3 regions of the Haloimpatiens massiliensis genome follow, and region 1 is predicted to be linked to each of the others. Evidence: riboswitches for the same ligand, from Rfam matches in the RefSeq annotation. Region 1 holds a riboswitch; each other region holds the start of a gene.
What was found. Region 1 has a riboswitch for cobalamin ahead of C1715_RS14820 (ABC transporter substrate-binding protein). Riboswitches for the same ligand answer to the same signal wherever they lie in the genome.
Positions count from the first base shown of each region.

Region 2: another riboswitch for cobalamin. It lies ahead of C1715_RS01065 (energy-coupling factor ABC transporter permease); the one in region 1 lies ahead of C1715_RS14820 (ABC transporter substrate-binding protein).
Region 3: another riboswitch for cobalamin. It lies ahead of C1715_RS10205 (magnesium chelatase ATPase subunit I); the one in region 1 lies ahead of C1715_RS14820 (ABC transporter substrate-binding protein).

Region 1 is NZ_LT854640.1:1,398,271-1,402,494, forward strand. Features, by position in the region: gene C1715_RS14815 (FecCD family ABC transporter permease) at 1-483, opposite strand, end outside; gene C1715_RS14820 (ABC transporter substrate-binding protein) at 570-1,505, opposite strand; cobalamin riboswitch at 1,616-1,792, opposite strand; gene C1715_RS14825 (TetR/AcrR family transcriptional regulator) at 2,157-2,780, shown strand; gene C1715_RS14830 (sodium-dependent transporter) at 3,151-4,224, shown strand, end outside.
Region 2 is NZ_LT854635.1:47,194-51,417, reverse strand. Features, by position in the region: gene C1715_RS01080 (energy-coupling factor ABC transporter ATP-binding protein) at 1-389, opposite strand, end outside; gene cbiQ (cobalt ECF transporter T component CbiQ) at 499-1,179, opposite strand; gene C1715_RS01070 (energy-coupling factor ABC transporter substrate-binding protein) at 1,163-1,477, opposite strand; gene C1715_RS01065 (energy-coupling factor ABC transporter permease) at 1,461-2,195, opposite strand; cobalamin riboswitch at 2,419-2,590, opposite strand; gene C1715_RS01060 (ketoacyl-ACP synthase III) at 2,668-3,678, opposite strand; gene C1715_RS01055 (methyl-accepting chemotaxis protein) at 3,938-4,224, shown strand, end outside.
Region 3 is NZ_LT854640.1:430,785-435,008, reverse strand. Features, by position in the region: gene C1715_RS10210 (magnesium chelatase subunit D family protein) at 1-1,379, opposite strand, end outside; gene C1715_RS10205 (magnesium chelatase ATPase subunit I) at 1,453-2,493, opposite strand; cobalamin riboswitch at 2,772-2,945, opposite strand; gene C1715_RS10200 (ABC transporter ATP-binding protein) at 3,002-4,224, opposite strand, start outside.

The DNA of each region.
Region 1 (4,224 bases):
GGGAAGCTTTTTTCCAACTCTTGCAATATTGTAAACAAATAAAGTAGTTAATGTACCACCTAAAAAAGCGAAAAATGATACCCCGATAACGCTATTCCAAAAGGAAAAATTTAATATTATACCTACAGTAGCACCTAAAGCAGAACCAGATGAAATGCCTAGTATATAGGGGTCTGCCATAGGATTTCTAAATATAGCTTGAAAAGAGCAACCTACTACAGATAAACCTATACCTATTATTATGGACATTAGTATTCTAGGTAAACGTATATTTAATACTATTAAGCTTTCAGAAGCTTTAATAGTAGAAGTATCTATTAAATTATTAATAAAAGGAAGTTTTGAAAATAAAATTTTCATAGATTTAAAGAAGTTTATATCAGCAGCACCCAATGCAGCACAAAATATTATAATCAAAAACAAAATAGTAGTGAGAGTAATAAATAATATATTGTAGTGTTTCTTTTTTTCTATAGAATGCATGATTTTTCTCCATTTCAAATTATTCTTTAAAGGACTATTGACAATACAACCATTTGTATTAGGTGTCAATAGTCCTTTATAGCTGTTTATTTAAATAATTCAGGATGTATAATTTTTGCTAATGCTTCAAGACCGTCTGCAAGTCTAGGGCCTTGTCTATCTAAAAGATTGTTATCTATTTCATATAGTTTGTTATTTTTAACAGCAGATAAATCCTTATATCCATTTGTATTTTGTATTCCTTTTTTAGAATCGAAATATTTAGAGCATATTACCATATCAGGATTTTTTTCTATAACTTTTTCGATACTATATTGCCAACCTTTAACGTCAGAAGCTATATTTTTTCCACCAGCAATTTCTATAAGTTCATTTATAAAAGTATCACCACCAGCGGTGTAATCACCAAATTTACCATAGGATATTACATAGTATATAGAAGGTGTAGATTTACCTTTAACTTTTTCTTTTATAGATTCTACTTTCTTTTTCATATTTGAAACTATTTCATTTGACTTTTCTTTTGAATTTAATATAGTACCTAATTTTTCTATGGTACTATATGCTCCATCTAGATTATCTTTACCATAAAGTACTACGGTTTTAATATTTAATGCTTCTAGCTTTTGTAAAACTTTTTTATCAAAATGAGTAGAAGCAATAACTAAATCTGGTTTTAATTCAGCTATTTTTTCTATATTAGGATTTTTAAGACTTCCTACAGATTGAATTTTTTTAGAAGCTTCTGGATAATCACAATAATCCGTCCTTCCAACTAATTTATCTCCTTTTCCAAGAGCAAAAATAGTTTCTGTTATATTCGGAGCTAAGGAAACTATCTTCTCAGGTTCTTTTTCTATAGTAACATCTCTATTATATGAATCCTTTATGTTTAAAGGATAAGAAATTTTCGTATCATCTTTGGTTTTAGATGAGTTAGAATTTTTATTACTACAGGCTGCTAGGGAGAATAGCATTGTTAAAAATAAACAACTTACTATAAACTTTTTAAATCTTTTCATACGAATCCTCCTAATATTTTTAATTTTAACAATATAAAAAACCATTATCTTGCGTAAAAAAGATAATGGTTACAAAAAACAAACCAATGTCAGCTTTATCCGCGCAAGCTAATATTAAACCATTATAGGCAGGTCTCCTGACTTAGAATCATCATCTATTGGCGCCTTCCCTAAATTAAATTAAGTGGCATATAGTCAATAGACTCTTCGTTACAGTGGCGGGACCGTATGAGATTTTCACTCATTTCCCTTTTAAACATCATAGTACCTATAATATTAATTATTTAATAAATTTACAAAATGATTATAGCACTTATGTATTCTTTAATCAAATGATTTAATGAGTATACTGTAAGTGGTAGTTCCCATTAATATTTTAATGTAGAGAGTTTTTATGTAAAATTTAAAATGGTTAATTATAAAATTTCACTACATTTTACATTTTTGTGGTTTAATCATAATATAAAAATAATAAATTTTAAGTTTTTGGTTACTAATAATTTTATATTAATGTTATACTAGATATTAGTTAATAATTATAATACTATTACTGAGAAAGGAGGTAACGTTATAAGTTTCTAAACTTTTTAGTAAATATTAAAAGGTGTAAACTTTAAAAGTTTACAAGAAACTTTTAACGGTAAATCATCAGTGGGAGAAAAACCTTCGTTAAAGCGAAATAAAAGAAAAGAGAATAAAACTATTAAAAGGAATAGTTTGTATGATGCAGCATATGAATTATTTATAACTAAGGGGATAAACAATACAGCTATAGATGATATAGTAAAGAAAGCTGGAGTAGCAAAGGGAACTTTTTATTTATATTTTAAGGATAAATATGACATATTTGATAAAATAATTTTAAAAAAGAGCTCCGTAGTAATTAAAGAAGCTATGTCAGAAACTGAGAAAAATAAAGAAAAATTTGATGATTTCATAGAGGCTATAATATTTTTTATAAACTATTTAATTGAATACTTTAAGAATAATAAAATGCTTCTAAAATTAATACATAAGAACTTATCTTGGGGCATATACAGAAAAGCCGTGTATGATATAGATACTAATGAGGATATGAAAAGACTAGTAGATATATTTATGAAAAATATAAATTCTGGTGAATATGATATAGAAGACTCGGGAAAAACTCTATTTATAATATTAGAGTTAACAAGTTCTATATGTTACAGTGGTATAATATTAGAGGAGCCAGATAATATAGATAATATGAAACCGGTACTCTTTAAAAGTATAAGAAAAATATTAAAAAAATAAAATATTAACAAAGTAAAAGAACAATTATAGTTAATTTAAAGTGACTATAATTGTTCTTTTTATTTAGTATTTTTATAAATGATTTATAAAAGTACAAAGCTATAGAAAAATTATTAAAACAAAATGAATTTATCTATATATATAAATCTAATCATACATTCTAAGCAATAAATGAATAAAAAACTTGCAAAAGACATGTGAATAAGTTTACTTCCTTTAAAAGGTAAAACATACAATGAACCATATATAAAGGGTTTACTATATAAAATTGTTAAAAAAATAATAAAGAGTTTTCTGAAAAAAGGTATTTTAAATTAATAAAAATTCATATATAATAGTATGTAACATTTAAAAGGAAGGGAGTATGTTTATGAGCAAAGAAGTGCAGGTTAAAGAAAGGGAGCAATGGGGCTCTAAACTTGGCTTTATATTGGCGGCAGCAGGATCGGCAGTAGGACTTGGCAACTTATGGAAATTTCCTTATAAGGCAGGAACAAACGGAGGAGGAGCTTTTGTACTTGTATATGTAATTATAGTTTTATTGTTAGGGTTTAGCTTGATGATAGCTGAAATTGCTTTAGGAAGGCATACTCAGTTGAATGCTATAGGTGCCTATGCAAAAATCAGCAAAAAATGGGGTTGGGTAGGTGCTCTTGGAGTTTTTGCAGCTTTTCTTATATTATCTTTCTATAGTGTTGTAGGCGGATGGGTTATTAACTACTTAGTAAAGTCAGCAACGGGAGCTTTAAAAGTAAGTGATCCAGAAATTCTAAAGGGGATATTTGGAGGATTTGTGTCTTCTACTACTATGCCTATAGTATATAGTGGGATTTTCATGATAATTACTCTTGCTATAGTATTTATAGGTATTGGTAAAGGAATAGAAAAAGCAAGTAAAATAATGATGCCATCTTTATTTGTCATAATTATTATTTTAGCAATACGTTCTGTTACATTACCAGGAGCTATGGAAGGTGTGAAGTATTTTATAATTCCGGATTTTTCAAAAATAACAATGGATGTGGTTCTTGATGCACTGGGACAGGTTTTTTTCTCTCTTAGCTTAGGTATGGGGTGTATGATAACTTATGGAAGTTATCTTGGAAAAGACACTAATATACCTAAAAGTGGAATTATAATTCCTTTAATAGATACAGCAATAGCTTTGTTATCGGGATTTGCTATTTTACCAGCGGTTTTTGCTTTTGGATTTAAACCAGATCAAGGACCAGGACTTATGTTTGTAACATTACCAGCAGTATTCTCTAAAATGCCTTTTGGAACAATATTTGCAGTATTGTTTTTTATACTTGTATTGTTTGCTGCACTTACTTCTTCTATTTCATTACTAGAAGTAGTAGTTGCATATATAGTTGATAAGTGGGGATTTTCTAGGCAGAAAACTTCAATATTTATAGCTTCGGTTATATTTTTAATGGGAATA
Region 2 (4,224 bases), on a different contig from region 1:
AATTCGTAAGCTCCTGTTTTTCTTAATACACACTCTACTCTCTCTTTTATTGTATCCTCAGGAAAGTCTAAATTTCTAAGAGCAAAAGCCACATCATCATACACATTAGAATAAAATATTTGCTTATCTGGATCTTGAAAAACTATACTTACCTTTTGCCTAAATTTCCTTAAAAACTTCTTATTATATTGAATTTTCTCACCCTCATAAATTACCGAACCTTTTTTAGGTTTTAATATTCCTATGATATTTAAAAAAAGTGTTGACTTTCCACAACCATTAGCCCCTATTATTCCTATTCTATCTCCCTTATTCATATCTATGTTAATATTATCTAATGCTACAGTTCCATCCTCATACACATAGGTTAAATTTTCCGTCCTAAGCATATTTTCATCCCCTTCTTTTATCCATTAAAAGTTATGTTTTAAGAGTATCTTATTTAAATCACCATGCAATTATCATTTATCTACTATATTTTCTTTTTCATCTTAAATTCTACATTTTAAACTCTCCATCATAAAGCTTACTTTCTAATGATATAATTAATTCTTCATATTTAAGCATAACTCTTACAAATAAGCATCGTATTAAAAGCGAAAGAGACTTATAAGAATTTTTTCTATTATTATACCCAAATCTCATTTCTTGAGCAGTGTGTATTTCCTTGCACTCTTCTAAAAATATAAATATAAATCTATAAATTAATATTAAAAGTTCAATAAATACCTTAGGCAATCTAAATTTTTTAAAAACCACTATAAGTTGATTCATAGGTATAGTTAATGCCATAAAATATGTGGCAGCTACACAAGCCATAGCTCTGAAAAATACATGTCTGCAGGTAACAATTGCATCTCTAGTTATGCCTATGTAATTTTTTGACAGTGGTAGTGCCCATAAAAACAATTCCCTTTTAGGAGAACAGGATATTAAAATAGTTATAAGACTCACAATTAAAAAAGCTGTAGGGATACAAAGGAGTTTAGTATACTTTTTAAAAGGAATTCCAGCAACTCCTACTGTTAGTATCAGTAGAAATAGAAAAATACATAGATTAAATCTATAATCCCTCATATTTAGGGATAAAATTAGTATTCCTATGGCAAAAAAGAATTTTGCCATAGGATTAAAATTTCTTAATCTATTGGTGTATGCATATTTATCTATCAGAAGCACTTTTTTTCTTTCCTTTAAAATAACCTAATGTATATCCTATAACCCCTGCACCTATAGCTCCTTGTGCACAGAAAAGTAAACTTTCTATTTCTCCACTTGGTGGTTCCCAAATGCTTTCAAACCATGGTTTATATCCTGGGTTTATTTCCGTTATAGCCCCTTCTGCCTGATCATCAGCACCTGCAAATTCAGCTCCGCTCTTAAATACTAAAGGAGTTATAATAAGTGCCAATGTTATTAAAAGTAAAATTATATTCTTCTTTTTTGTTGAAGTGCCCGTATTAGTTGATGCTTTCATCTTTTAACACCCCTTCACGTTTATAATCTAAAAGTAGGTTGTAAACTACAGTAGTTAAAAGTCCCTCTGCTATAGCTAAAGGTATTTGAGTTACTGCAAATATACCTAAGAATTTTACAAGTGAAGCTCCTATACCTCCTGATGTAGCTGGAAAAGCTATAGATAACTGAGTAGCTGTAACAACATATGTAGCTAAATCTCCTAAAGCTGCTGCGAAAAATACACAAGTTGATGTCTTAACATTGTTTTTCTTTAAAAGTTTAAATATTGCATAGGATACTAAAGGTCCTACTATTGCCATAGAAAATGTATTTGCACCTAATGTAGTTAGTCCACCATGAGCAAGTAATAATGATTGAAATAATAAAACTATTATACCTAGCACACTCATAATTGTAGGTCCAAATAAAATTGCTCCAAGCCCTACTCCTGTTGGATGTGAACAACTTCCTGTAACTGACGGTATCTTTAAAGCAGATAACACAAAAACAAATCCTCCAGCTAAAGCAATTAATATTTTCTTATTAGGCTGCTCCTTAAATATCTTATTTAAATTTTTAATTCCCATTACTAAGAATGGTATTGTAACTATAGCCCAGAAAATACACCATTTTGCTGGCAAAAATCCCTCCATTATATGCATAGCTTGTACAGTGGAAGGCGTAATAACTGCTAGTAATGCAAGAGCTGCAGCTAATTTAAGTTTTTCTTTACGCATTTTATATCCCCCTCTTAATTTTTATATTTATTTTAAATAAATCACAGGATTTAAATAGTAAATAGAGCTAATAAATATATTCAATAATTGAGGTGAGAAGATACACACAAATAAAAAACCCTAACCAATAGGTTAGGGAATTTTTTCTTATAATCATCTATTTAACAGAATTAATCCATTAAAATTATACAATAAATTATAAGTAGTCTCTTCCCTCCGAAGGCATACTTTAAAATCTTAGGCAGGTCTCCTGACTTAAGTTCTCTCTACTTGTTGGCCTTCCCGTATAATACAGTGGCATAGTCAACTTTCGTCCCTCTTACAGTAGCGGGGGCTGTATTGGATTTTCACCAATTTCCCTTTTAATATTAATAACCTAAATTTTTCTTTTTTAAATTTTACAATCTAACGATACCACAAAAAGTCAAAATATTCAATAGTATATAAAAATTTCTCTTATAAGTTGTCCAAATTAAAATTCATAAAGTACTGAGCACATAGCTACTCCTGCACCTACAGAACAAAATACTGCTTTAGCTCCTCTAGGTATATCCTTGCCCTTAACAGCATGATGAAAAGCTACTATCGGGCTAGTTGTGCCAGTGTATCCATACTTATCTCCAATATAAGTGAATTTATCATGGTAATCCTCTATATTTAAATATTTAGCAGTTTCCGTAATAAATTGCTTTGAATATTGAGATAATAAAAAAAGCTCTATATCATCAATTGTAAAATGAAATTTTTTTGAAAAATATGTAATTGCCTTTGCCCATTCTGGAGCAAAAAAATCCAAATGAAATCCTCTCCACCTTTGCTTTTTTTCATATTCTCCTACATCATTATGTCTAGCTTTTGTCATACCACAAGCTGGAGACATTATTGTATCATAATATTTAGAGACAGTGGTATATTTTGAATCTAATACTCCTCTAAGAGTTTTCTCCTCTTTAGCTTCTAATATAAGGGCTGCTCCTGCATCCCCAGAAGCAGGATAAGTGTACTTACAATCTTCTCTTGCTATTGAAGACACGTATAATCCTCCACACACCAAACAATATCTTATATCATCGTTTGTTTTCATCATTCTAGATGCTTGATCCAATGCAACAACCATTCCTACACAATTAGAATTTAAATCATATACTATATGTGCATTTTGGGCATTTAATTCTTTATTTATTATTAATGCATTAGATGGCGTTAAATATTCTGGAGTATCTGATGAAAATACTATCATATCTAATTGTTCTGGTGATATATTTGCACTTTTTAATGCCTCCCTAGAGGCTTCTAGCGCCATAGTTAATGCATTTTCTTCTTTATTATCGATTACATATCTATATTTCCTCCCTAGATTATTTAAAAGTGCCCTTATGTCTACATCCTTATTGTCAAAATGTTTAATAAAAAATTCGTTTCCTACCCTTTTCTTTGGATGGTACACACCTGTGCCTATGATATTTACATTTCTAAACCCCATAATCTGTCACTCCCATTCGTCTATTTTAAAACTTTTATATTTATATTTATAATTTTAATTAAATATTTAATGAAACTATATATACCTTTTAAAAATATATTATCAATTTTTTGCATATTATTCAATAACTATATTATTTTCTCATAAATCTACTATTATATTGTAAAATCGTTAAATTTTTTATAATTACAAACGATAATATTATTGCTTGCTGTTAATAACGCTGCTAACAATATTTATAAAGAAAGGGTGTCAATTAGTGAAAGATGAAAAAACTATAATTTCATATCAAAAAGATACATTAAAGTTTGTAATACTCATTTATTCTTTTAGTTGTATACTTTCTCTTATTTTCTTTACATTTCTAAAAAAATTCGGAATAAACGAACAACTAAAATGGTCTACATTGATTAAGTTAGGTATTTTAACCCTTGTAGAAATATCCGTTCTATTTTCAATGTATAAAATGACCATAAAAGAAGGAGTATTGATACAAAAAAACTTTAAGTTTTTAAAAATGGCAATACTTATAATTACATATGTGCA
Region 3 (4,224 bases), 970 kb from region 1:
AAATCTTTTTTTTCTATGGCTATAGCAAGTCCATTCTTTTTTCTTAATTTCTGATAGGGAGCTGCTGCCCTAAAAGTGGCATCAAAAGCTATATCCTTTACCTTTTCTTTAGGAAATGAATATCTTATATATCTTCCTTGAATTAAATCTGTTTTAGTTCTACTTCTTTTTCCACTACCTTTACGTTCTTTTCTATCTATGGCTTGGATATTTAAAGACTTAACTGTAAATGTTCTACCTATTTCATCTATAACTTCATTACTCTCATCTTTATTGTTTTCGTTTTCATGCTCTTCTTTGTCATGTAAATTACTATTTATATTTTCTTCTTTTTTTTCGTTTCCTTCCTTTTTATCATATTGCTCTTGAGATTTTTCATTAGCTTTTTCATTAGTCTCATAATTACTTTCCATTGCATTGTTATTTTGCTTAGAATTATGCTCCATACTATCTTCTAGATTATTTTTATTTTCATCTTTTTCTTCATTCTTATCTTGATTTTCCTGTGTTTCATTGATTTTGGAAGGAATTTCTCTCATTCTATGAGGAAGTGCTAACTCCGCTGCCTCCTTAATATCATTAACAGTTATATTCTTTCTATTTTCAAAAGCTGCTATGGCTTTTGCAGTTTCAATTATTACAAGTTCTGCCCTATGTCCACAGCAATTTGCTTCTTTAGAAATTCCTGCTGCAAGATTCATTATGCTATCTGAAACTTCAACTTTTATAAGATAATCTTTTGCTTCTAAAATTTTATTTAAAAGAGGCTCTGACTGAACTTTCCATATATTTATGTAATCCAATGGATTTTCTTCGTATTTTAGCCTTCTCTTTATTATCTCTTTTCTTTCTACTATATCTTTACTTCCTTTAACATCTACATATAATCCAAATCTATCTAAAAACTGAGATCTTAAATTTCCTTCTTCCGGATTCATAGTTCCAACTAAAACAAAACGTGAATGATGCTGAAAGGATATACCTTCCCTCTCCACGTGATTTATTCCTGAGGCAGATACTTCAAGGAGACAATTTACAATATGTTCACTTAAAAGATTAACTTCATCTACATACAACATATTTCCATGAGCTTTTTTTAGTATTCCTGATTCAAAACTTTTTTCTCCTTTAGCAATTGCCTTTTCAATATCAATTGTTCCAAGTAGTCTATCCTCTGTTACATTTAAAGGTAATTCAATAACTTGCATATCTTTCATCAACTGAGCCAGCCCTCTTACTAGTGTAGATTTTGCTGTGCCTTTTTCTCCACTTATTAAAACCCCTCCTATAGATGGATTAATTACATTGAGCATAAGAGCTTTTTTAACTTTTTCCTGTCCTATAATTGCCGAAAAAGGATATACACAATTTCTTTTCATCACCCTAAAACCACTCCTTTCTCCTTCATAATCCTTCAATTATAATCTGTATTCTATCAATTGTATGTTTCTATTAAGCCATTGCTATTTCATTTATTATTTCTTCCACTCTGGAAAAGTTTATAACACCTTCTTCAAATGGTTTTCTTCTCATTCTATGTGGAAGTGTAAGTTCTGCTGCTTCTATCATATCTTTGCTATTAACTTTATATCTACCATTAAAGGCAGCTATTGTTATTGCAGTTTTAATCATACTTATATCTGCTCTGTGACCATCTACATCCATTTCTATACTTATGGATGCAGCCATTTCCAGTATTTTATCATCAAAAATTACTTCTTTAAGAACTTCTTTCGCTTTTAAAATTTTATCTCTTAACTTCTGCTGTTCTTCATTATAGCTTGATATAAAAGCTTCTTTATCCTTTTCATATTCAAGTCTTCTTTTTATTACTTGAACTCTTTTGTCATTATCCCTTTCTCCTATTACATCAACCACCATGCCAAATCTATCTAAAAGTTGAGGTCTTAAATCTCCTTCCTCTGGATTCATAGTACCTACAAGAATAAATTTTGCTGGATGAGAAAAAGATACCCCTTCTCTTTCTATGGTATTTACACCCATAGCTGCAGAATCTAATAAAACATCCACTACATGATCATCCAGAAGATTTACTTCGTCAACATAAAGAATATTTCTGTTTGCCTCAGCTAAAATTCCTGGCTCAAATTTCTTTTCCCCCTTTTTAATTGCATATTCAATATCTAAAGTACCTACTACCCTATCCTCTGTAGCACTAACAGGTAAATCTACCACTTTCATTTTTTCCTTAACTTCACTTAATTTTTTACCTGCCGATGCTTTTTCACAACATTTCGCACACATAGTACTTTTATCCTGAGGATTACATCCAAAAATACATCCTTCAACCTGTGTTTTTTCTGGTAAAAGCTCTGCTAAAGCGCGAACTGCTGTAGATTTAGCCGTTCCCTTCTCTCCTCTAATTAAAACTCCTCCAAGAGATGGATTTATAACATTAAGTATCAACGCCTTCTTCATATTTTCCTGTCCAACAATTGCTGTAAATGGATAAACACTCATTATATTTTTCATTTGAAAAACTCCTCTCATTCTTCTAACTTATAAGTTATAACTTGTCCCTATATTCAAACCGCAAATATCAAAGTTCGAAAATACTATCATAATAGGAACATCTAAAGCTTGTTGATTTTAAAAATTTCATAATGTTTTTTGTGAATAAAGTATTTTTATTATGTAAAAAACAAAACCTCCGCAAAGCGAAGGTTTATATATCTATAATGAATAGTACCTTAAATATTTTACAAAAATACTTAAAGTCGTTGTTAAATATGTTTTACTTCCCTCCGAAGCTTCATATACTGATTTAGGCAGGTCTCCTGGCTTACGGGTCACTCTCTACCATCCTTCCCAGATTACTCCAGTGGATTTGGTTTCGTCTCCGTATACAGTAGCGGGGGCTGCAGTGGATTTTAACCACTTTCCCTATTAAATCATCATCTGATACCTAAAACAACATATTAAATTTTTAACGCAATTGTAATTATAGCAATTGGTTCTATAAAATGCAAGATTTATAATTTTAGCTCCAAGTCATTTTCTCTAGTTCAATATGGCTGCGATACCAATCATCATTTTGTAAAAGTTCTTCAGGAGAACCTGAACTTTTAACTCTCCCATCCTCTAAAATTACCACTATATCACTGGCAATTATAGATGATAAACGGTGCGATATGGACAATATTGTATGGGCTTCACTTGCCTTTTGCAGTACAGATACTATTTTCTCTTCTGTAATAGAATCAAGATTAGCTGTAATCTCGTCCAAAAGAAGTATAGGAGGTTCTGTCACAATGGCTCTTGCTATTGCCAAAAGCTGCTTTTGTCCCTGTGAAAAAAGTGTATGACTCGTTATTTGAGTGTCTATACCATTTTCCAAAGTTACTATATAATCTGTCATACCTACAAAATACAAGGCATCTTCAATTTGTCTCCTTGTAATATTCTCGTCCTTAAGACTAATTTGATCTGCTACTGTTCCCTTTATAATATGAAAGTCTTGATCCACATATCCAAATATTTTACGTTTTTGCGAATTGGGGATTTGGTAAACATCAATGCCGTTTATTGTGATGCTCCCCTTTGATGGTTTAAGAATCCCCATAATCAACTTGAATAATGTAGATTTTCCAACCCCTGTTCTGCCTACAAAAGTAACCTTCTCATTTGATTTTAAATTAAGATTAATATTCTTAAGAACATCATTGCCCCCTTCATATTGAAAAGTGACATCATTAAATGATAATCTATCGTCTCCACCTATATTAATGATATCCTCTATCTTTAATTCATTTTTCTTAGAGTCATCCTCGTTTTCATCGTAAAAATTATCCACTCTGTGGATGCCAGATAAAGCCTTTTGAATACTTTGTAGTTCCACACCCAAGTTCTCAATAGGTGTAAATAAGTTAGATATTAATTCAATGGATGCTGCAACCATACCTAAAGATATACCTAGATAATTTAATTGTTTCGATGACAATATTACAATAAGTCCAATAACTGTAGCACGAATAATCTGAATAATTGGAGAGAATACAGAATCATAAAAATTTACCTTCTCAACTGTTTTGTAATTATCAAGTAAATGTTTAGTATAGTTCTTTTCCATGTAATTTTCTTTGCTATAGGATTTAATCATCTGTATATTTTTTAAGCTTTCGGAAATATGATTGTTTACCTTGCCTACCAATATTCGATTTTCAATGTGTGCCTTAAGCATTCTTTTTTGAAAAATTCGTGTAA